Regions from separate parts of the Pseudomonas lini genome, predicted to be linked through region 3. Evidence: predicted binding sites of a transcription regulator. Region 3 holds the regulator's gene; each other region holds the start of a gene.
The links. The regulator FliA, encoded in region 3, starts transcription of late flagellar genes. The targets are predictions, from matches to a motif close to CTAAAGTTTNNNNNNNNNNNGCCGNTAA.
Positions count from the first base shown of each region.

Region 1: a site for FliA is predicted at 4,843-4,870, ahead of motA (flagellar motor stator protein MotA). Genes of this name have one in related genera too.
Region 2: a site for FliA is predicted at 4,307-4,334, ahead of AB3226_RS18085 (methyl-accepting chemotaxis protein). Genes of this name have one in related genera too.

Region 1 is NZ_OZ061318.1:3,818,431-3,826,461, forward strand. It holds gene AB3226_RS17275 (molecular chaperone) at 1-1,109, opposite strand, end outside; gene asd (archaetidylserine decarboxylase) at 1,343-2,203, opposite strand; gene AB3226_RS17285 (rhodanese-like domain-containing protein) at 2,223-3,038, opposite strand; gene AB3226_RS17290 (HDOD domain-containing protein) at 3,241-4,773, opposite strand; gene motA (flagellar motor stator protein MotA) at 4,939-5,790, shown strand; gene motB (flagellar motor protein MotB) at 5,794-6,822, shown strand; gene AB3226_RS17305 (hypothetical protein) at 6,826-7,035, shown strand; gene AB3226_RS17310 (hypothetical protein) at 7,249-7,518, shown strand; gene AB3226_RS17315 (hypothetical protein) at 7,730-8,031, shown strand, end outside.
Region 2 is NZ_OZ061318.1:4,008,384-4,016,414, reverse strand. It holds gene AB3226_RS18105 (heavy metal translocating P-type ATPase) at 1-1,352, shown strand, start outside; gene cueR (Cu(I)-responsive transcriptional regulator) at 1,349-1,762, shown strand; gene AB3226_RS18095 (MFS transporter) at 1,716-2,930, opposite strand; gene AB3226_RS18090 (PA4780 family RIO1-like protein kinase) at 3,145-4,038, opposite strand; gene AB3226_RS18085 (methyl-accepting chemotaxis protein) at 4,488-6,434, shown strand; gene AB3226_RS18080 (helix-turn-helix transcriptional regulator) at 6,536-7,327, opposite strand; gene AB3226_RS18075 (bile acid:sodium symporter family protein) at 7,412-8,031, shown strand, end outside.
Region 3 is NZ_OZ061318.1:5,072,632-5,080,662, reverse strand. It holds gene AB3226_RS22985 (flagellar motor protein) at 1-554, opposite strand, end outside; gene AB3226_RS22980 (chemotaxis response regulator protein-glutamate methylesterase) at 554-1,690, opposite strand; gene AB3226_RS22975 (chemotaxis protein CheA) at 1,740-3,983, opposite strand; gene AB3226_RS22970 (protein phosphatase CheZ) at 4,037-4,825, opposite strand; gene AB3226_RS22965 (chemotaxis response regulator CheY) at 4,856-5,227, opposite strand; gene fliA (RNA polymerase sigma factor FliA) at 5,395-6,135, opposite strand; gene fleN (flagellar synthesis regulator FleN) at 6,132-6,962, opposite strand; gene flhF (flagellar biosynthesis protein FlhF) at 7,080-8,031, opposite strand, start outside.

The sequences.
Region 1 (8,031 bases), 1.3 Mb from region 3:
TCGGTCGCCGAGAACTGCGCCGGGCGGGCGCCGGGTTTTTTCAATATGTCGTTGAACGAGCGTTGCCCGCCGAGATAAAAATGCAATGCGCTCATGCCCACGCACAGGGTCAACGTGCCGTGGCCGACGGTGCGCTGGAAACTGCGCTCGGCGGCCTGGCCCCAGGCGGCATGCAGGTGTTGCAGCGTGTCCAGGCTCAGACCCGCCGGAACGGGTAGCGGCAATACCTTGTCAGCCGGCTGTTGCAGATGGATTTCGATGGCCGCGACCAGAGGTTGCGGGTCAATCCCCAGCAAGCGTTCCTGTTGTTCGGCGAGGAATTTGGAGCGGTAACTCGGCCCGGTGTCGAGATCCGGGGCGATGGCAAACAGCCCGTTGTCCGGTTTGGCCGGTTGCAGCTTGATCCTCTGGCTCCAGGGTTCGAGCACCTCGGCGAGCCGGGCGATCTGGTTCTGGCGCAGTTGATTGCAGCGTGAAGCACCCAGGAGGAGGGCGACGACGTAGGTTTGCTCGATGCTCAGGCTTTGTGTCTGGCTGGCCAGTTCATCGCGCACGCCCAGATTTTGCAGTTGGAACTGACAGCCAATCCGGTACAGCTGATGTAACTCGAGCCACAGATTTTCGGGCGCCGGACAATAGAGTTGAGTGGCGCGGATCAATGCGCCGTTCAGGCAATGGATTGCCCGTTGCAAAGCCTGGGTCAGCAGCGGCGCACGGTCCTTGCTGAAGCGCGGTGCAATGTGGATGACGATTTGCTTGTAGCCGATCGCCAAGTGGCTCTGCAGCGCCTGGCAAAGGTTGGCGATCTTGCGCGAGCGCTCGTCGAGCACAATCGCCTGATGCAGGAAATGCCGCTCCAGGTGCTTGCAGACGTAATACACCTCGGGCCGCAGCAGTTCGAGTAACTGCAGGCGATTGTCGCTGGGTGTAAGGAGTTGGTTGAGTTCGCTCAAGCCTTGATACAACTGGCGAGCGGTTTCGCCGATGTTGGCTTTGGGCAGGTTGGCGATCCAGCGCTTGAGGTCGCGAGGCGTGGCTTCGCAGAAAGTCAGACGCGACTGCGTCGGGATCGGTGCGCGTAGCAGCAGGACAGGATTGGTCTCATTCATGCCGTAGACAAACTCCGACCGGGAAATGGGCAGTGAATGACTTGACTGTAGCAGCTATGAACGCTGGAGGGGATGTCGCGACGCTTGTCTGTGTAGGAGCTCCCGGAGGCTGCGATCTTTTGATCTTCAACAATTTCAGCCGCGCCGAAAATCAAGATCAAAAGATCGCAGCCTTCGGCAGCTCCTGCAGGGGGATGCGCCGCCCGGAAGAAATTCGGAGCGGCGCATCCGGGTCAGGCAGTCGGCAAACCGATGCCCTGGCCCATCTGCACTGGCGAAAGAGCGCCCAGCCCTTCAGCCCATTTCACTTGATCCGGCCCAAACAGCACGACCGCTGTAGAGCCGAGCTTGAAGCGACCCAGTTCCGCGCCTTTCTCCAGATGGATCGGCGCACGGGCGGCTTCGTCGTAACGGAAGGTTTTCAGCTCGCGCTTGGGCGGTGTCACCAAGCCGGCCCAGACCGTTTCGATCGACGCCACAATCATCGCGCCCACCAGCACCACGGCCATCGGCCCGCGCTCGGTATCGAAAATGCACGCCACACGCTCGTTGCGAGCGAACAGTTCCGGTACGTTTTCAGCGGTGGTCTGGTTGACCGAGAAGATACGGCCAGGAATGTAGACCATTTCGCGCAGAGTGCCGGCCAGCGGCATGTGCACGCGGTGGTAATCCTTGGGCGACAGGTAAATGGTGGCGAAATCACCGCCCATGAATGGCGCTGCGTTGGCTGCGTCACCACCGAGCAGTTCCAGCACGCTGAAGCTGTGGCCCTTGGCCTGGAAAACGCGACCGTGTTCGATCGGGCCGAGCTGGCTGACGGCTCCGTCGGCCGGGCTGAGGATCGCGCCTGGGGTTTGGTCCAGCGGGCGAGCGCCATCTTTCAAGGCACGGGTGAAGAACGCATTGAAGTGCTCGTAAGCCGTCAGGTCTTCGACCAGCGCCTGGGACATGTCCACTTGATAACGCTTGGCGAACCAGGCGGTTAAGGCGTTCTTGAACCAGCGCACGCGGCATTCGGCAATGCAGCCGGCCAGTCGCGAGAGCAAGTGGTGGGGCAGCAGGTATTGGCTGAGGATAAACAAACGCTTATTCATTAACTGTCCTTAAAAAACCTTAAATCTCTACGGGCGTGTCGGGATGGTTGCCCCATTCGCCCCAGGAGCCGGCGTAACCTTTGACTCGCGGATAACCGAGCGACTTGGCTACTAGATACGTGAAGCCAGAACGATGGTGAGTCTGGCAGTGGGTAATGACTTCTTTGTCTTTGGTGATACCGAGTTGTTCCAGGATTTTCGGCATGTCGGTGCGGATGCGCAGGTTGCGCGCCTGATCCATGCCGGCTGTCCACTCGAAATTGACCGCGCCGGGAATGTGCCCGCCCTTGGCCGCCAGGACTTTTTCGCCGGAGTATTCCAGCGGCCCGCGTGCGTCCCAGATTGCCAGGTCGGTGGCACCGAGACGGCTTTGCAGGTATTCGCGGGTGGCGATGGGTTCGTCGTGCAGGGTCAGGGCGATCGGGTCGCCGACCGCTGGCGGGATCTGGATCGACATGGGCAAGCCTTCTGCCAGCCAGGCTGGCAGGCCGCCATCGATATAGTGATACTTGCTGTGGCCGATGACATCCAGCAGCCAGATAAAGCGCCCGGCCCAACCGCCGCCTTCGTCGTCATAGACGACGTAGACCGCATCGGGGTTGTGGCCCAGTTCGCCGAATAATGCTTCAAGCGCGGCTTGGGTCGGCAGCAGGCCTGGCGCAGGCGCCTGACCCAGTTGAGTACGTTTTGGATCGACAAAGCGTGCTCCGGGGATATGCCCTGCGGCATAGCGGGCGCTGCTGGTCAGGTCCACCAGAATCAGTTCGCGGGAGTCGAGACGCGGGAGCAGGTCGCTCGGCTCGATCACCAGCGCCAAGCCAGAGAAGTCAGACATGTGAGGTCTCCAGAGCACAAAGGGAGAGGATTGTAGCGCAGCGTCATGAGGGTCTGTTATCAGTTATTTCGGCCAGCCCTGTGGGAGCGAGCCTGCTCGCGATAACGGAGGGTCAGACAATATTGATGCTGAATTTACCGGCGTCATCGCGAGCAGGCTCGCTCCCACAAGTGTGCGCAACTTAACTGACTGGCATCAGGCCCTAGCGGTGGCTAAAGCTGTGCAGGGCCTTTTCGATGCACTGTGCGGTTTTGCCGAATGCTTGCACGGTAATTTCCGAGAACGGCCCGCCACCCTGATCCGCCACCACGATCATGATCACCCGACCGTTGTTGACCAGGGAGCGCAGCAGCAAGTGCTCACCGCTGAACTGTTTGCGCAGGCTGGCCGGCAACAGGGCCGAGAATTGTGCGTTGTTGGCTGGCGTCTGGCGCACCTGGGCCTGTTGCGCGAGCAGGCGCTGCAGCACGGTGCTTTGGTTGACCACCAGGTTCAGGCCGGCGACTTCTTTTGGTAGCCCGGCAGTCTGATGCACGCGCAGATTGGCGTGCGTGCGGTCGGCCATCAGAATCATCACCCGCCGCATGCCACACGCCACCAAGGCGTCTCGGGCCGATGTGGTCAAGTGCATGGCATTGGTAAAACGGCTCGGCTCCACCAGCAGTTCGGCGCATTGTTTACGCCACTTCGCCAGGTCTTCGGCGGTGGGTGCCGGGGCCGGCAGCAAACCAGCGTGCACACGGTTCATGCCCGAAGGCCAGATCAGCGCTTCGGCCGGGTGCCAGAGGTCTGGCATGGCGTGGTGGCGGGCGCTGTTAGCGGCCTGTTGGTGCAATTGTTGTTGCACCTCATCCATCGGCATTTGCAAGTAAAGGCTGGCCAGGTACTGCCAGCGTTCACAGTGGGGACTGTCCCAGGCCTGTTGTGCCGACAACGCCAGACCATTGGCCAGCAGCACGGTATTGGCTGGCTGATTGAGCCAGCGTCGTAACGTAGGGTCGTCATCGAGGCGGTTCTGTTGGCGCAATGGGTGATCGCTATCGCGAGCGATGCGCAGGACTTTCACCAGTTCGCGTTGTTCGCTGCGCAGCAGCCGATAACCCTGCTGCACCCAGATCGGCAAACGCCAGGTGTCCACCAGCGCCAGACAGATTTCCAGCAGGCGTACACCGAACAATTGCTTTTCGACTTTGCGCGCCGACTCACCTTGATGGATGACCCGCAGCTCCCATTCTTCAAGCAATTGTGGATGGGTCAACGCCATGGGCCACAGCGGCGAAAGAAACAACAGGCTGCCCCAGTGGATGTCCTGCCACAACCGCGCCAGGCGACCGGCAAAAAAACCATTGGCCTGTTGGGTGGCGTGCTGGCTGATCAGTTGAAGCTGGCGCAAGGCGACAGGAATTTGCGATTCGGATTCGGCGGGCAGGCGCTCGAGCAATTCTTCGGTGCGTTTCAAGCCGAGACGATTGATCGCCACTTCAAGGTTTTCAGCGGGCTCGGTCATGCTGCCATGGGTGTGGCGGTTGGCTTCGCGAATCACGCTCAAGGCCAGGGCCGGGCTGTCCTGCATCAGTTCGGCGATGTCTCGCAGTGAACTGCGGTTATCGCGGATGGCTTTGCTGACCCGATCGTGACTGGCTTGCGGAACCGGCAGGCGCACACCATCGAGAAGCTTGACCCAGCCTTCGAGCGTGGTTGGTTTTGGCGTTGGGACGTTCGTTTCGTTAGCCATGTCTGGACGCAATCATCGTCTGCATTACCTATCCCCGCGCGGGTCAAAATAGCTTTTCGCCTGAACTGGCTATAGTCTGGCGCAGTTTTGCCGATAAGTAGAAGAAGAGATTTTTTAACTTCCGAATATGACCTTGAACCCGACTCAGTAAGTGCTCTCCTACCTATGGCTAAAATTATCGGCATCATCGTCGTATTCGCGAGCGTGCTCGGCGGATACGTGCTTTCCCACGGCAAGATTGCCGCTCTTATCCAGCCTTTCGAGGTGATGATTATCGGGGGGGCGGCCCTTGGCGCATTTCTGCAGGCCAACCCTGGTTACATGACGATGCATGTGCTCAAGAAGTCCTTGGGCATGTTCAATTCGCGTTTCAACCACACCTTCTACCTGGAAGTGCTGGGCCTGATTTACGAGATCCTCAACAAGAGCCGCCGCGAAGGTATGATGGCGATCGAAGGCGACATCGAAGATGCCGCCGCGAGCCCGATCTTCGCCAAGTACCCGGCGGTGCTCAAAGACGAACGCATGACCGCGTTCATCTGCGATTACCTGCGCATCATGTCCTCCGGCAACATGGCTCCCCATGAGCTGGAAGGCCTGTTCGACATGGAACTCTACAGCCTCAAAGAAGACCTGGAACACCCTGCCCACGCGGTGAACGGCATTGCCGACGCCATGCCCGGTTTCGGTATCGTTGCGGCGGTACTGGGTATCGTGGTGACCATGGCTTCCCTGGGTGAAGGCGATCAGAAATCCATCGGCCTGCACGTGGGTGCGGCCCTCGTCGGTACCTTCTTCGGTATTCTCGCAGCGTACGGCTTCTTCGGCCCATTGGCCACGTCCCTGGGCCACGATGCCAAGGAAGAACTGAACGTCTACGAAGCCATCAAGGCTTCGCTGGTCGCTTCGGCGTCCGGGATGCCGCCGTCGCTGGCGGTGGAGTTCGGTCGCAAGGTTCTGTACCCGGCGCACCGTCCTAGCTTCGCTGAGCTGGAACAAGCGGTTCGCGGTCGCTAAGTCATGGAAAATAACCAGCCGATAATCATCAAGCGCGTCAAGCGCATCGCCGGCGGGCATCACGGGGGGGCTTGGAAAATCGCCTTCGCGGACTTCGCGACGGCGATGATGGCGTTCTTCCTGGTGCTGTGGCTGTTGTCCACGGCAACGCCGGAACAGAAGATCGCCATTGCCGGTTACTTCAAGGATCCGGTCGGGTTTTCCGAAAGCGGCACGCCGTACATCATCGATCTGGGCGGCACGCCGACCCTGGCGCCGGAGAGCACCCTCAACCCCGAGGTGAAATCCCAGCCTCAGCCAGACAAGGTGACGATCGACTCCGAACAGGTCGAAGGCATGGCCGAGCAGGTCGAGAAAGAGCGCCTGGAATTGCTGCTGCAAGAGTTGCAGAACAAGGTCGAAGAAAACCCGCAGTTGCAGAAGTTCAAGGACCAGATCCTCTTCGAGATCACTCAGGACGGTTTGCGCATCCAGATCGTGGACGCCGAAAACCGCCCGATGTTCGACTCCGGCAGTGCGCGTCTGAAGCCGTATTTCGAAGACATCCTGCTGGCCATGGCTGACACCATCAAAGCGGTGCCGAACAAGATCAGCATCAGCGGCCACACCGATGCCAAGCCGTACTCGGGCACCGGCGATTTCGGTAACTGGGAACTCTCGGCCAACCGCGCCAACGCGGCTCGCCGTGCATTGATCGCCGGCAGCTATCCGGACTCTCAAGTAGCGCGAGTCGTGGGCTACGCCTCGTCCGCGTTGTTCGACCGGGAAAACCCGTTCAACCCGGTCAACCGCCGAATCGACATCGTCGTGCTGACCAAGAAAGCCCAGCGTGCCATCGAAGGTTCGCAAGGTGCCGAACCCGCGCCAGTGCCGACGCAAGGGCAGGGTGGCCCAGGCGAAGTGCCTGCGCCGCCAGTCGATCCGAACGCATTGCCGGCGGATAAAGAACCGCTGCCGGCTCATGAGCTTCGGGAACGTTTGAATCTGTTTGATGCTCCTGCGCCGAAACCGGGTGAGCCGCCCAAGCAGTGATCCATGAAAAAGCCGACAGCGATGTCGGCTTTTTTGTATCTATTGTCGCGGACAATCAATCCTTGCCACAGCTGCAACGGCGAAACCTCTGGAGTGGATGCCGCTAATCATTTTCGTGGTGTCACGAAAATGATCGAGATCGGCAAAGGCGGGCAGGGATTGTCGATCTGGAACTTGAAAAAGGCAGTAACGAACGGAAGGCGGATTGATTGATTCACCGTGCGGTGGGCTGACGCTGCCAGCGGTAAAAAATCAAGGAGTGAGGCTTGTTAGGAGAATGGTGTAGGACAGTTCCGAGGCGTATTGGCCGGGTTTTACTTCCCCAGGTTGCTCGCCTATAGTTCGCCCGTCGCCGACGAATCGGCGATCGATCTTAGCCGGTCGAAACAAAGATGGAACCTCACCCAAGTGACCGGAGTTAGACCTATGGCTAAGTATCACCCTCTGCAAGGCAATTTCAGCGTCGGCCCGACTCTGTATATCGACACCGAAGCCAAAGCCTCGGATTTCCTCGAAACCGCCACCCACCGAATCAAAGCCGCGCGCAATCTGCTCAATAGCGTCACCTGCCTGTGCATCAAAAACGCCGAAGGTCACGATCTGGAGCATTTCGCCAATGCTGCACACATGTTGATTCAGGACGGCTGTGACGCCTTGGATGCGCTGGGCTGGAAGCTGGAAAAAGCTGCACGTTGAAGACTGGAACGTCGCGATCGTCGCACATTTGGTCGCGGTAGAGGTTGTAAATAACTTTCTCCCTACCGCGACTGTCATTCGCTCCCCGGCTATTATTTTTTATGTCGCTTCGCAGAGACTCTACATCAGAAATCACGGAAGAATATCAGGAATTTTGCACGCTATCAGAGCCTCTGATATCGTGATGAAATCGTGATACGGAAGAATGACCATGGTTGATTTTACCAGCTACGACCACGACCTCTATGAGAGGCGCGATCTGATCGAGCTCAAGGTCTATGTAGAGAGCGTGCTAGGCCTAAAGCTACGCTTAAAACCGTGGGAACACGTCAAAATCCTTCCATATGCGCTGCGTGATCGATACGAGTTTTTTGTCACGGAAATCTTAGGGGGCAGGTGTCTCATCCTCAAGGAACGTCCACAACGGGAAGCTAGCGTTGCGGATGTCGCCAAGCATATGCAGGCAATCAACAAGCTGCTGGCGAAGAAGTCGCCCGAAACCAGTGACCTCAT
Region 2 (8,031 bases), 1.1 Mb from region 3:
CGGGCGACAAGGTCACCGGCGGCGCCATCAATGGCGAAGGTCGGCTGCTGGTTCGGACTTTGGCGCTCGGTGCAGAAACCGTGCTGGCGCGGATCATCCGCCTGGTCGAAGACGCGCAGGCGGCAAAAGCACCGATCCAGAAACTGGTGGATAAAGTCAGCCAGGTGTTCGTGCCGGCGGTGCTGCTGATCGCGCTGGCGACTTTAGTCGGTTGGTGGCTGTACGGCGCGCCACTGGAAACCGCGTTGATCAACGCCGTCGCGGTGTTGGTGATCGCCTGCCCTTGCGCACTCGGGCTGGCCACGCCGACAGCAATCATGGCCGGCACCGGTGTGGCGGCGCGCTACGGGATTCTGATCAAGGATGCCGAAGCGTTGGAGCGTGCCCATGAAGTCAGCGCCGTGGTGTTCGACAAGACCGGCACACTGACTTCGGGCACACCGCGCATCGCTCATCTGAGTGCCAGCGAAGGTGACGAAGCTGCCCTGCTGCAAATGGCCGGTGCGCTGCAACGCGGCAGCGAACACCCGTTGGCCAAGGCTGTGCTGGATGCGTGCGCCGAGCGCGGCTTGACCGTGGCTGATGTCAGCGACAGTCAATCGCTGACCGGGCGCGGCATTGCCGGCAATCTCGATGGTCGACGGTTGGCCTTGGGCAATCGGCGTCTGCTGGAAGAAAGCGGCTTGAGCGCCGGACCATTGACCGACTGCGCAACCGCTTGGGAAACCGAAGGCAGAACCCTGTCCTGGCTGATCGAACAAAGCCCTGAACCGCGAGTGCTCGGCCTGTTCGCCTTCGGAGACACACTCAAACCCGGCGCCTTGCACGCGGTGCAACAGCTGAGTGCACGGAACATCAGCAGCCACTTGCTGACCGGCGATAACCGCGGCAGCGCCAAGGTGGTCGCCGAGGCACTGGGCATCAGCGATGTCCACGCCGAAGTATTGCCGGCGGACAAAGCCGCCACCGTCGCCGCACTAAAAAAAACCGGCGTGGTGGCGATGGTTGGCGATGGCATCAACGACGCGCCGGCCCTCGCCGCGGCAGACATCGGCATCGCCATGGGCGGCGGCACCGACGTCGCCATGCACGCGGCCGGGATCACCCTGATGCGCGGCGATCCACGGCTGGTGCCGGCGGCGCTGGAAATCAGCCGCAAGACCTACGCGAAGATTCGCCAAAACCTGTTCTGGGCCTTCGTCTATAACCTGATCGGCCTGCCACTGGCGGCGTTCGGCTTCCTCAACCCGGTGCTGGCCGGCGCGGCCATGGCGCTGTCGAGCGTCAGCGTGGTCAGCAATGCGTTACTGTTGAAAACCTGGAAACCCAAAGACCTGGAGGACAACCGATGAACATTGGCCAAGCGGCCCGCCAGAGCGGTCTGAGCGCGAAGATGATTCGTTACTACGAATCCATCGGCCTGCTCAAGGCAGCCCATCGCACCGACAGTGGCTACCGGGTCTATGGCGACGACGATCTGCATACCTTGGCGTTCATCAAGCGCTCTCGGGACCTGGGCTTTTCACTGGAAGAGGTCGGTAAATTGCTGACCCTCTGGCAGGACCGTCAGCGAGCCAGTGCCGATGTGAAGGCGCTGGCCCGTCAGCACATCGACGAGCTGAACCAGAAGATTCGCGAACTCGGCCAACTGCGCGACACCCTGCAAGACCTGGTGGAACATTGCCACGGCGACCACCGCCCGGACTGCCCGATCCTCAAGGAGCTGGCGTCGGGCTGCTGCGCCGAACCCGCCCATTCCTGAGCGCCCCCCCCTTCGCCACCAGCAACGTGGTGAGGGGAATGCCGTGGAACAACAACACCACCGCGCCGGGCGTCCACCAGGAATAGAACGGCGCGGCGATCAACATGCCGATGCCGAACCCGGTCATTTGCAGCAGCGTCAGAAAGCTGAAAATCGGCAAGCGCAGGTTGTCCGGTTCACGTTGCAGGCGCGACATCAGGCCGACTTCCGAGATGCCGTCACCCAAGCCTGCGGGCAATGAAAACAGCAGCAAGCCGTAAAGGGTTTGCTGCTGAAACATCAGGATGAAGCCACAAGACATCAGCAACACGCCGAAGAAAAATCGCCGTTCAAGGTGCGCGTTGTCCGTACCTTTCAGGCGACTGGCGACTCGCGCACCGATGAATTTCCCAATGGCCCAGACCGCCAGCATCAGGCCCAGGGTGGTGCTGGCCGACTCGGGTGTCAGCAGCTTTGAAATGATCGGGAGGCCGACGTTGTGCGCGGCGCTGCCAAGCGTATCGGCCATGGCAACGGCGAGCATCGCCGTCAGCACCGGCGCCGTGTGCAAGCCCTGACGCAGGGCCGGCCATTCGCCCTGTTGGTGACGAGGCTCGTCACTGGGTGCAGGTCTGGGAAACCGCAGCGGCACAATCAACAACGCCGCCAGCAGGTAAGTGACCACGTTCAGGGCAAACACCGTTTCAAAGCCAAACCCTGCCACCAACAAACCCGCCACCAGACTCCCGCCGACCATCGCCGCAGACGACGCCGAGGTAATCCAGGCATTGGTCTTGAGCAGCTGCGCCTTATCGATCATGTGCGGTAATTGGCTGTTGAGGCCAATAGCGAACATCGAATTGCCGAAGCCCAGGCCGAACGCGATGACCGGTAGTAGCAGCGCCTGCTGGTCGACCGGCAGCACCAGCAACAAGCCAAGCAATCCTGCACGCAACAAATCAAAGGCGATCAGCGGCATGCGCCCGACCCAGTGGCGATAGAAAGTGGTGCCGATAAGACTGGCAAAAATCCCTCCGCCCACACGGCTGGCGAGGAAGATCCCGACACTCATGGCGCTGTTGCTGAGCAGATAGACGTAAGTGGCCAGGGCAACCATGTTGAGGAAAGCGCCGAAGTCCGAAATCAGCCGGGCGGCGATGATCAGTTGGGCATTGCGGGTGGAATTCACATTCAGTCCTTGAGTGTGGTGAGTACCGCCGTTGTGGATTGTCTGGTCTGACGCCATCGCGGGCAAGCCACGCTCCCACAGGTCAGGTGTCGATCATGGAATCCGGGGGCGACACAAAACTTGTGGGAGCGGGCTTGCCCGCGATGCAGACGACGCGGTCCCAAAAAAAGCATCTACCAAAAACCCGGCCGAAGCCGGGTTTTGGGTCAACCGATTACTGCATCCACGGTGGAGGCGGCTCTTCGGTCTTGCTCGGTGGCGCATCGTCCGCCGCCCGAACCGCTTGACGACGCTCTTCATCGAGACGGGCCGCCTCGATCTCGCGCATGATCCCGCCGACGTCCGCCAGTTCTTCCGGCTCGTCGAACTCGCCGGTCAATACACTGGCCGGGTGCAGAGTGCCGGCTTCGTACAATGCCCACATTTCCTTGGCGTACTTGGTGCGTTTCAACTCCGGTGCAAAACGACCGAAGTACGACGCCATGTTGCCCACGTCCCGCTCCAGCATGTTGAACGCGTGGTTGTTGCCCGCCGCATCCACCGCTTGCGGCAGGTCGATGATGACCGGGCCAGTCGGCGTCAGAAGCACGTTGAACTCGGACAGGTCACCGTGCACCAAACCGGTACACAGCATCAGCACGATCTGCGAAATCAGAAACGCGTGATATTCGCGCGCCTGGTCCGGCTCCAGCACCACATCGTTCAGACGCGGCGCGGCATCACCGTACTCGTCGGCCACCAGTTCCATCAGCAGTACGCCTTCGAGGAAGTCATACGGCTTGGGTACGCGCACACCGGCACCGGCCAGTCGGAACAACGCCGCCACTTCGGCATTCTGCCAGGCATCTTCGGTTTCTTTCTTGCCGAACTTGGAGCCCTTGGCCATCGCTCGAGCCTGCCGGCTGTTGCGCACCTTACGGCCTTCCTGATACTCGGCCGCCTGACGAAAACTGCGTTTATTCGCCTCCTTGTAGACCTTGGCACAACGCAGCTCGTTGCCGCAGCGCACCACATAAACAGCTGCTTCTTTACCACTCATGAGTGGGCGCAGCACCTCGTCGACCAGACCGTCCTCGATCAGGGGTTCAATGCGTTTTGGAGTCTTCATCAGCTTTTATTGTGGGTCCTTTATTACCAAACACGCGAAAGTCATTCGTTATACGGCAATCCTCTCATTCGCGGGAGGGGTTGCCGACCTATGAACGTTCCCATGAACATCAAGAAGCACACAATGTGCCGGATTAATCAGGCGCAACTCATTGACCGCTCAGGATCATAGCTGAGCCTGCGCCACTTGTTGACGAAGGGCTACAAGAGCATTTGCGACAGAATCTGACAGGTAGCCTCTACCCTTCGCCAGATTTTTATCAACAGGCCTAAATTTCCTCGCTCTTCAGCCGAAGTCATTAGAGAGAAAAGGAATTGTCCGACAAATCGCCCCGACAGTGATAACGAGGGCGCACGCACTCAAGGATCGGGGTATCTAACGTTTTCGGCTGCCAATAATCCGCGAGTCATCTGCACTGCGTGGGCCTACAAGAAAAAACTGGAGCGCGGATGAACATCAAACAGAAGTTGACCTGGGCGTTTGCAATCATCGCCTGCTTGCCCGTGGTGCTGGTCGCCACCCTCGTGGTGCTGAACTTGCGCAGCGATGCCAAGGACAATTTTGTCGACGGCAGCGGCCGCGAGATTCGTCAGGTCAGCAATGCCATGCAGCTGTTCTTTGACGGCATCAGCCAGAATGTCGATTACCTGGCCGGCCAGCCGCTGATCAAAGCAGGCGACGCCAGCGTAAAAAGCCGGGTCAGTGCCGACGCCGCGCAATTGCCAGAAAGTGAGATGGACACAAAGCTGCTGGATTTGTTCACCGGGCTGGCCAGCAGCCACCCGGCCTATTCCTATGTGTCTTACGGCTTGTCCAGCGGTGGTTATGCCACATGGCCGGCTGACCCGAAGATGGCCAATTACGACCCCCGTGTTCGCCCCTGGTACAAGACGGCCTTGGCCAACCCAGGCAAGACGATGCGCACTGAGGCCTATTACTGGGCCGGTGACGACGCCGTGCTGGTCAGTACCGTGCGCACGGTGGCCAATCAGCTGGGGGCCCAAGGCGGAGTGCTCGCCATCGATGTGTCCCTCAAGCAGCTCACTGAAATCGTCAAACAAATCAAACTCGGCGAAACCGGCTACCTGATGCTGGTGGAAAACACCGGCACAATCCTGGTCGATCCGAAGCAACCGGAACACAACTTCAAAGCGCTCAATAGCCTCGGCGACGGCTACGCGCAACTCGCCAAGGCCGGTAAAGGGCTGGTGGAAGTCGAGCTCAATGGCGAGCGCTACATGGCCAACGTCTGGCCGTCGGAGCAACTGGGCTGGACCTTTATCGGCCTGATCAAGCAGACCGACGTGATGAGTTCGGCCACTCAACTGACCTGGCTGATCGCGATCATCGCGGCAGTATTGGCGGTATTCTTCGCCATCGTCGGCGCCAGTTTCGCCAGCCTGATCGTGCGACCGATTCGTAGCGTGGCCAGTGGTCTGGAAGGCATTGCCCAGGGTGAAGGCGACCTGACCAAGAACCTGCACATCCGTGGCAGCGACGAAACGGCTCAATTGGCCAACTGGTTCAACCAGTTTCTGGCGGCGATTCGCAATTTGATCCAGAGCATCGGCGGCGCCGCGACCAAAATCCTCGCCACCTCCCAGAGTTCGACGCAAGTCTCCAGCGACATGGCCGAAGCCGCCGGGCGCCAGCGTGAAGCGGTGGACATGGTGTCCACGGCGTTCCACGAAATGGTCGCCACCGCCAACGAAGTCGCACGCTCCTGCAGCCAGGCTGCCGAGTCGGCCGACAGCGGCCAGCGCCAGGCGCGCGAAGGTCAGCAGCAGATCGATGCCGCAGTGAGCAGTGTTGATCGCTTGAGCCAGGAAATCGAGCAATCGGCGCAATCGATGCAACAGCTTGAGCGCGATAGCAACGACATTCAGTCGATCCTCGGGACCATCCGTTCGATCGCCGAACAAACCAACCTATTGGCACTGAACGCCGCCATCGAAGCGGCCCGGGCGGGTGAACAGGGTCGTGGTTTTGCGGTAGTGGCGGATGAAGTTCGCGCCCTGGCCAAACGGACGGCCGACTCCACGGCGGAAATCGACGGACTGCTCGGCAACCTGGCCAAGCGCACCAGCCAGGTGACGCAGCAGATGCATGCGAGCCTGGAAGTGTCTCAGCAATCGGTGACCCGCATCGGCGAAGCGCGCAGCAGCTTCGGGCAGATTCGTGAATCGGTGGATGTGATTCGCGACATGAACACTCAAATCGCCACGGCAGCGGAAGAACAGCATCAAGTGGCGGAAGACATCAATCGCCACATCAGCCAGATTCATGGCGATGCGCAGTTGGTGGCGGAACTGGCGAACTCGGCGCGCCTGGATTCTCAGAGCCTGGCGGGGTTGTCGAATGAGTTGGATGGGTTGGTTCGGCGGTTCAGGACCTGATCCAAAATCCCGGTGGCCGCTTCGCGGCCAATCGCGGGCAAGCCCGCTCCCACAGGGTTTGCGTTGTCCTTGTGGGAGCGGGCTTGCCCGCGATGAGGCCGTCACTGTTTGAACAATTCCCCTGGGGTAAACCCGAACAACCCCTTGAACGCCGCAATAAACGCCGACGTCGAGTCATACCCGCAAGACAGCGCGGCATGGGTCACGCTGTTCCCCTCTTCCAGCAAACTCAGCGACGACAGCAGCCGCATGCGCTGCCGCCAGCCGCGGAAGCTCAACCCGGTTTCACGCTGGAACAAGCGCATCAGGGTTTTCTGCGACGTGCCCAAACGCTCGGCCCACTCCTGCAAGGTCGCATTGCGCTCAGGGCTGTCGATCAGCTCGTTGCACAAGCCCAACAAACGTTCATGCCGGGGCAGCGGCAGGGAAAACCCCACCTCCGGCAGATTCGCCAACTGATCCAGCAACACGCCCACCAATCGCGCCTCCTGGCTGTCGCCCTGTGGATACTCCACCGGCAACAGGCAAAAACGCTTGATCAGTTCCCGCGCCAATGGCGTGACTTCCAGCACCCGGCAACGCCCGTCCGCCCATGGGCAGTCCTCGCGACGCACGTACAGGCTGCGCATCTCGGCACGCATTGAGGTCACAACCTGATGCTCGAGATCCGCCGGAATCCAGATGCCCCACTGCGGCGGTGCAAAGAAACTGCCCTCGGCGGTGTGCACACCGAGAACGCCGCTGATGGCGTAGGAAAACTGCACCCAATCGTGACGATGCGGCGGTGTCCACGAACCAGCGTTCAGACTTTCCGACCGCGCATACAACGGGCGCGGCAACGCCGTCAGCGCCGGGATGGTCCGTTCGAGGGAAAGCTGTCCGTTAGTCGGCATTGATTGGCCTTATGTCGCAAGACGGCTGACAAGGCCGACGTTAGGCTAAGTCATCAATTCTTACAAACGTATTCGGTGCCGGTCATGCATGCCTTCAAACACCTCAAACGCGTGGTCACCGACTGGTTCTTGTGCGGCATGCTGATCGCCACGCTGCTGGCGTATGTCTTCCCGACCTTCGGCGCCACCGGCGGCGGGATGCACGCGGAGTGGGTGATCAACATCGGCGTGTTTCTGGTGTTCTTCCTGCACGGGGTCAACCTCTCCAGTGAGCAGATCCGCCACGGGCTGAAAAACTGGAAGCTGCACGTGATGGTTCAGACCTTCACCTTCGCGGTGTTTCCGCTGATCTGGCTGCTGAGCGACAAGCTGCTGGGCTCGCACACCCCCTCACTGTTAATGCTCGGTTTCCTCTACCTCTGCGCCCTGCCTTCGACCATTTCCTCGTCCGTGGCGCTGACCGGTAGCGCGGGCGGCAATGTACCGGCGGCCATTCTCAACGCGAGCCTGTCCAGTGTGCTGGGGATTTTTCTGACACCGTTGCTGGTGAGTTTCGTGGTTGGCAACGGCGCTGGTGGTATCGACCTCGGTGCAACTCTGCTCGATTTGTGCGCCATGCTGCTATTGCCGCTGGTGCTCGGGCAATTGCTGCGGCCGTTACTGGGCAAGTTTTTCGCTCGGCACAAGCGCTACACCAACATCGC
Region 3 (8,031 bases):
GCGACGGCAATGCCGCTGCCCAGTTGCGACGGATCGCCCAGGTTACCCATGACATGGATCAGGCCCATCACCGCACCGATGATGCCGATGGTCGGTGCGTAGCCGCCCATGCTTTCAAAGACTTTGGCGGCTTCGATGTCACGGCTTTCCTGGGTGTAGAAATCCACTTCCAGAATGCTGCGAATCGCTTCCGGCTCGGCGCCGTCCACCAACAATTGCAGGCCTTTGCGCGAGTAGCTGTCGGGTTCGGCGTCGGCCACCCCTTCCAGACCGAGCAAACCTTCCTTGCGGGCGGTCAGGCTCCAGTTCACGACGCGATCGATGCCGCCAGCCAGGTCCACGCGAGGTGGAAACAGGATCCAGGCGAGAATCTGCATGGCGCGCTTGAAGGCGCTCATCGGCGATTGCAGCAGCGCCGCACCGACGGTCCCGCCGAGTACGATCAACGCCGCCGGGCCGTTGGCCAGCGCGCCGAGGTGACCGCCTTCAAGGTAGTTGCCGCCAATGATGGCGACGAACGCCATGATGATCCCGATAAGGCTGAGTACATCCATCAGAGACACGCCTCGACCAGGTGTCGGCCGATATCGTCCAGGCTGTATATCGCGTCCGCGAGTTCGGCTTTGACGATCGCCATCGGCATGCCGTAGATCACGCAGCTGGCTTCATCCTGAGCCCAGATCGCACTGCCGCCCTGCTTGAGCAGACGCGCGCCTTCACGACCGTCGGCGCCCATGCCGGTCAGTACCACCGCCAGAACTTTGTCGCCGTAGGATTTGGCCGCCGAACCGAAGGTGATGTCCACGCACGGCTTGTAGTTCAGACGCTCGTCGCCCGGCAGGATTTTCACCGCGCCGCGGCCGTCGATCATCATCTGCTTGCCACCCGGTGCCAGTAGCGCCAGGCCCGGACGCAGGATGTCGCCATCCTCGGCTTCCTTGACGCTGATGCGGCACAGTTTGTCCAGACGCTCGGCAAAGGCCTTGGTGAAGGCTGCCGGCATGTGCTGGATCAACACGATCGGTGCCGGGAAGTTGGCCGGCAACTGTGTCAGCACCCGCTGCAGGGCAACCGGACCGCCGGTGGAGGTACCGATGGCGACCAGTTTGTAGGCTTTGCGTTTGGGCGCTGGAGACGACGGCGACGCTGCATGGCTGCGAGCCGGAATCGGTGCCGGGGCCGGACGCGCAGGCGCGCCGCTGCCATAGCTGCTGACGCTCGAAGGCGCAGGCGTCGGGGCTGGTGCGGCCACCGGAGCCGGAGCCGGAGCGCTGTAGGCGCTGACACGACGGTTACTGCGCGAGATGCTGAGAATCTTCTCGCACAGCAGTTGCTTGACCTTCTCCGGGTTACGGGAAATGTCTTCGAAATTCTTCGGCAGGAAGTCCACCGCGCCGGCGTCCAGCGCATCGAGGGTAACCCGCGCGCCTTCGTGAGTCAGCGAGGAGAACATCAACACCGGGGTCGGGCAGCGCTGCATGATGTGCCGCACTGCCGTGATGCCATCCATCATCGGCATCTCGTAGTCCATGGTGATCACGTCTGGCTTGAGGGCCAGCGCCTGATCGATCGCCTCTTTGCCATTGGTCGCCGTACCGACGACCTGGATATTCGAATCCGCTGAAAGAATTTCCGAGACGCGGCGGCGGAAAAACCCCGAATCGTCCACCACCAGGACTTTGACTGCCATAAACACTCCATTAGACGGGGCGAGGCTCAGTCGCCCCGCTCCCCCAGAATCAAATACGCCGTGCGGCGTAACGCTTGAGCATGCTCGGCACATCGAGAATCAGTGCAATGCGGCCGTCACCAGTGATGGTGGCGCCGGACATGCCCGGGGTTCCCTGGAGCATTTTGCCCAATGGCTTGATGACCACTTCTTCCTGGCCCACCAACTGGTCGACGACGAAGCCGATCCGCTGAGTGCCCACTGAAAGGATCACCACATGGCCTTCGCGCTGCTCTTCGTGAGCGGCGGAGCTGACCAGCCAGCGCTTGAGGTAGAACAGAGGCAGCGCCTTGTCCCGCACGATCACCACTTCCTGACCGTCCACCACGTTGGTGCGCGACAGGTCGAGGTGGAAGATCTCGTTGACGTTCACCAGCGGGAACGCGAACGCCTGGTTGCCGAGCATGACCATCAGCGTCGGCATGATCGCCAGGGTCAACGGGACCTTGATGACGATCTTCGAGCCCTTGCCCTTGGTCGAGTAGATATTGATGGTGCCGTTGAGCTGGGCGATCTTGGTTTTCACCACGTCCATGCCCACGCCGCGCCCGGACACGTCGGAAATCTCGGTCTTGGTCGAGAACCCCGGAGCGAAGATCAGGTTGAAGCAATCAGTCTCGCTGAGACGGTCCGCCGCATCCTTGTCCATCAGGCCTTTCTTCACGGCGATGCCGCGTAGAACATCAGCGTCCATGCCTTTGCCATCATCGGAGATGGACAGCAGGATGTGGTCGCCTTCCTGTTCAGCGGACAGGATCACCTTGCCGCTGCGAGGTTTGCCCATCGCTTCGCGCTCAGTCGGCTCTTCAATACCGTGGTCGACCGAGTTGCGCACCAAGTGGACCAGCGGGTCGGCCAGGGCCTCGACGAGGTTCTTGTCGAGGTCGGTTTCTTCGCCGACCAGCTCCAGGTTGATCTCTTTCTTGAGCTGGCGAGCCAGGTCGCGAACCAGACGCGGGAAGCGCCCGAAAACTTTCTTGATCGGCTGCATCCGGGTCTTCATGACCGCGGTTTGCAGGTCGGCCGTGACCACGTCGAGGTTCGACACGGCCTTGGACATGGCTTCGTCGCCGCTGTTGAGGCCCAGACGGACCAAGCGGTTACGCACCAGAACCAACTCGCCGACCATGTTCATGATTTCGTCGAGACGCGCGGTATCGACCCGCACGGTGGTCTCGGCTTCGCTGGCCGGTTTTTCCGGTGGCGGCGCAGCCGGGGCACGAGCAGGAGCCGGTGCAGCAGCGGCAGCAGGCTTGGGCGCCTGGGCTTTTGGCTCAGGCGCTTTGGCGACAGGTGCCGGCGCCGCTGCCTTGACGACTGGGGTTGCTACCGCCGAAGCAGCAGAACCGGTGCCCACTTCAGTGAACTTGCCTTTACCGTGCAATTCGTCGAGCAGCGATTCGAACTCATGATCGGAGATCAGATCACCGCCGGCCGCTTTAGCGGTTGGCGCAGCCGGGGCCGGGGCCGAAGCAATCGCCGATTCCAGCGCATCGACCGCAAAGTTGCCTTTGCCGTGCAACTGATCGAGCAGTGTTTCGAACTCGTCATCGGTGATGTCGGAGCTGTCGCCTGCCGCTTTCGGGGCAGCCGGTGCGGCGGGCGCCGCGACCACTGCATCGGCGGCGAACTGGCCTTTGCCGTGCAATTGATCGAGCAACGACTCGAACTCGGCATCGGTGATTTCGTCGCTGGTCGCCGTATCGGCGGCAGGCGGAGCAACCACAGGCGCCTCGGCCTGAGCCTTGACGGCATTCAGCGAGTCCAGCAGTTGTTCGAATTCGTTATCGGTAATGTCACCGGATTCACTTTCAGCGGCCGGCTCTTGCACCACTTCAGCGACAGGTGCTGCTTCATCGCCGGTTTGCGGCTCGGCCAGGCGGGCCAGAGCAGCCAGCAATTCAGGCGTGGCAGCTGTGATCGGGCTGCGTTCGCGGACCTCGCTGAACATTCCGTTCACCGCGTCCAGTGCCTCGAGAACCACGTCCATCAGTTCCGAGTCGACGCGTCGTTCACCCTTGCGCAGGATGTCGAACACGTTCTCGGCGATGTGACAGCACTCCACCAGCTCATTGAGCTGGAGGAAGCCGGCGCCCCCTTTTACAGTGTGAAAACCGCGAAAAATTGCATTGAGCAAATCCGCATCATCCGGTCGGCTTTCAAGCTCGACCAGCTGTTCGGACAGTTGCTCTAGAATCTCGCCGGCCTCAACCAGGAAATCCTGAAGGATCTCTTCATCGGCGCCGAAGCTCATTAAGGGGGTGCTCCTGAGGTCTAAAAACCTAAAAAACCTAAAATGCTAAAACTCTAAAATCCTAGGCTGGATAACAAATCGTCCACATCGTCCTGACCGGACACAACGTCTTCTCTTTTATCGGCATGAATCTGCGGACCTTCACCCTGAGAGAGATGTTTTTGTGGATCTTTTTCAGCGAGCATCGCTTCATGGTCATGTTCGATACCCGCAAAGCGGTCGACCTGACTGGCCATGAGCACGAGCTTGAGCAGATTGCTTTCAACGTCGGTGACCAACTGGGTCACGCGCTTGATCACCTGACCGGTGAGGTCCTGGTAATCCTGGGCCAGCAGAATGTCGTTGAGGTTGCTCGACACGACGCGGTTGTCTTCGCTGCTGCGTGTCAGGAAACCGTCAACCCGCCTGGCCAGTTCTCGGAACTCTTCAGCCCCGACTTCGCGACGCATGAACCGTCCCCAATCCGTGCTCAGCGCCTGAGCTTCATCGCTCAGGCCATTGATCAGCGGCGTGGCGTTTTCCACCAGGTCCATGGTGCGGTTGGCCGCGGCCTCGGTCAGCTTGACCACATAACCCAGGCGCTCAGTGGCATCGGTGATCTGAGACACTTCCTCGGCTTGCGGCATGTGCGGGTCAATCTGAAAATTGACGATCGCGCTATGCAGCTCGCGGGTGAGCTTGCCCACTTCCTGGTACAGGCCGCGGTCACGGGTCTGGTTGAGCTCATGGATCAGTTGCACAGCGTCGCCGAACCTGCCTTTTTCAAGGCTTTCGACCAGTTCGACCGCGTGTTTTTTCAGGGTCGATTCGAAATCGCCCTGTGAAGATTCGTTTTGCTCCATAGCTCCCCCGTGACGGACTGGCTTTGCACATCAACCGATGCGTTCGAAGATCTTTTCAATCTTGTCTTTCAACGCTTGAGCCGTGAATGGCTTGACCACATAGCCGTTCACACCCGCCTGAGCGGCTTCGATGATTTGCTCGCGCTTGGCTTCAGCGGTCACCATCAGCACCGGCAGGTGCTTGAGCTTTTCATCGGCGCGCACGTGACGCAGCAGATCGATGCCGGTCATGCCAGGCATGTTCCAGTCCGTTACCAGAAAGTCGATGCCCCCGCTGTTGAGAACCGGAATGGCAGTGATGCCATCGTCAGCCTCGACCGTGTTGGTGAACCCAAGGTCACGCAACAGGTTTTTTATGATCCGCCGCATCGTTGAGAAGTCATCAACGATGAGGATTTTCATGTTCTTGTTCAATTCGACCTCCAAGCAGTCTTAAACGCGTCCAGCACCTGGACGCGCCATTTCAATCAATCCGGCAAAGCACTCAATGACTGTCTGGAGCACAACAGATCGAAACCGGCGCGGTTCAACACCACACCTGCTCCATTCGCAGTGTCCCCACACTGCCTTCAGCGCGCTCGCCACTCCCCCAAACGCCCCCGCAAACGGGCCGCGCACTGGCTGTGTAACTGGCTGACCCGCGATTCGCTGACCCCCAGGACCTCACCGATTTCCTTGAGATTCAACTCTTCGTCGTAGTACAGCGCCAACACCAGTCGCTCACGCTCCGGCAAATTGGCAATCGCGTCCGCCAGCGCCGCCTGGAAGCGTTCATCTTCCAGATCGCGTGACGGCTCGAGATGAGCACTGGCGCCATCCTCATGCAGCCCTTCGTGTTCGCCGTCCTGCAACAGATCGTCGAAACTGAATAACCGGCTACCCAGGGTGTCGTTCAAAATCCCGTAATAATCGTCGAGACTCAATTGGAGTTCGGCCGCAACTTCGTGATCTTTAGCGTCACGGCCGGTTTTAGCTTCAATCGAGCGAATCGCGTCGCTGACCATGCGGGTATTGCGGTGAACCGAACGTGGCGCCCAGTCCCCCTTGCGCACTTCATCGAGCATCGCGCCGCGGATTCGAATGCCCGCGTACGTCTCGAAACTCGCGCCTTTGCTGGCGTCGTATTTGGTTGATACTTCAAGCAGGCCGATCATGCCGGCCTGGATCAGGTCTTCGACCTGGACACTGGCCGGCAAACGCGCCAGCAAATGGTAGGCAATGCGTTTTACCAAGGGCGCGTAACGCTCGATTAGTTCGTACTGCGCGTCACGTGCCGAGTTCTTGTAGAGGTTGTAACCACTGGCTGTCATAGGACGGGTCCTGCCGTTTGTTGCACGAGGCGCTCGACGAAAAATTCCAGATGCCCACGCGGGTTGGCCGGCAGCGGCCAGGTATCGACCTTCTGCGCAATGGCCTTGAATGCCAGAGCGCACTTGGAACGGGGAAAGGCTTCGTAGACGGCACGCTGCTTCTGCACGGCCTTGCGCACGCTTTCGTCGTAAGGCACCGCGCCAACGTATTGCAAGGCGACGTCGAGGAAGCGATCGGTGACCTTGGTCAACTTGGCGAACAGGTTGCGGCCCTCCTGCGGGCTCTGCGCCATGTTGGCCAGGACGCGGAAACGATTCATGCCGTAGTCGCGGTTCAGCAGTTTGATCAGCGCGTAGGCGTCAGTGATCGAGGTCGGCTCGTCGCACACCACCAGCAAGACTTCCTGGGCTGCGCGAACGAAACTGACTACCGAGTCACCAATGCCCGCAGCGGTGTCGATCACCAATACGTCGAGGTTGTCGCCGATGTCGCTGAAGGCCTGGATCAGGCCGGCATGCTGGGCCGGGCTCAGATGAACCATGCTCTGGGTGCCGGACGCGGCCGGGACGATGCGGATACCGCCGGGCCCTTGCAGCAGCACGTCGCGCAGCTCACACCGGCCTTCGATCACATCGGCCAAAGTACGTTTGGGTGTCAGCCCCAACAGGACGTCGACGTTCGCCAGCCCCAGATCGGCATCCAGCAGCATGACGCGCCGGCCGAGCTCAGCTAGAGCCAGGGACAAGTTCACTGACACGTTAGTCTTCCCGACGCCACTTTTGCCGCCGGTCACCGCGATCACCTGTACGGGATGCATGCTGCCCATGTTATTTCTTTACCTTGTCTTACTTAGACGGAGGCCACATTACTGGCTGCGCGTTCACCAACTGAACAATGCATTGGCAGACCATCGATGTAGGTACAAAAACTGTTCATTAATACCTCAGCCAACCCGCTTGGTCGGACTGTGGTAGAGGTCAGCGAACATATCAGCCATGGCTTCTTCGCTGGGTTCTTCCTGCATTTGCACGCTAACGGCGCGGCTGACCAACTGATGACGACGCGGCAGATGCAAATCATCCGGGATCCGCGGGCCATCGGTCAGGTAAGCCACCGGCAATTCATGACTGATGGCCAGGCTCAACACCTCACCCAGGCTTGCCGTTTCATCCAGTTTAGTCAGGATGCAGCCAGCTAGCCCGCAACGCTTGTAACTATGATAAGCGGCGGTTAGAACCTGTTTTTGGCTAGTGGTTGCCAAGACCAGATAATTTTTTGATTTGATCCCTCGTCCGGCCAGGCTTTCGAGCTGCATGCGCAGTGCCGGATCGCTGGCCTGCAGGCCGGCGGTATCGATCAGAACCACGCGTTTGCGCAGCAAAGGTTCCAGCGCCTGCACCAGCGATTGGCCCGGGTCGACGTGGGTGACTGACACATTGAGGATGCGGCCCAGGGTCTTGAGCTGTTCCTGAGCGCCGATGCGGTAGCTGTCCATGCTCACCAGCGCGATGTTCTGCGCGCCGTACTTGAGCACGTAACGGGCGGCGAGTTTGGCCAGCGTGGTGGTCTTGCCCATACCGGCCGGGCCGACCATCGCAATCACGCCGCCCTCTTCCAGTGGCTCAACTTGCGGGGTGGCAATCATCCGCGCCAGGTGCGCGAGCAACATGCGCCAGGCCTGACGGGGTTCTTCAATGTCGGTAATCAGTGCCAGCAGATCGCGCGACAACGGGCCGGACAGACCGATGCGTTGCAGGCGACGCCAGAGGTTGGCCTGGGCCGGACGGCTGCCTTGCAGCTGATTCCAGGCCAGCGAGCCGAGTTGCACTTCCATCAGTTCACGCAGGCTGTTGAGCTCGAAACGCATCGAGTCGAACGCACGCGGATCGACGCCG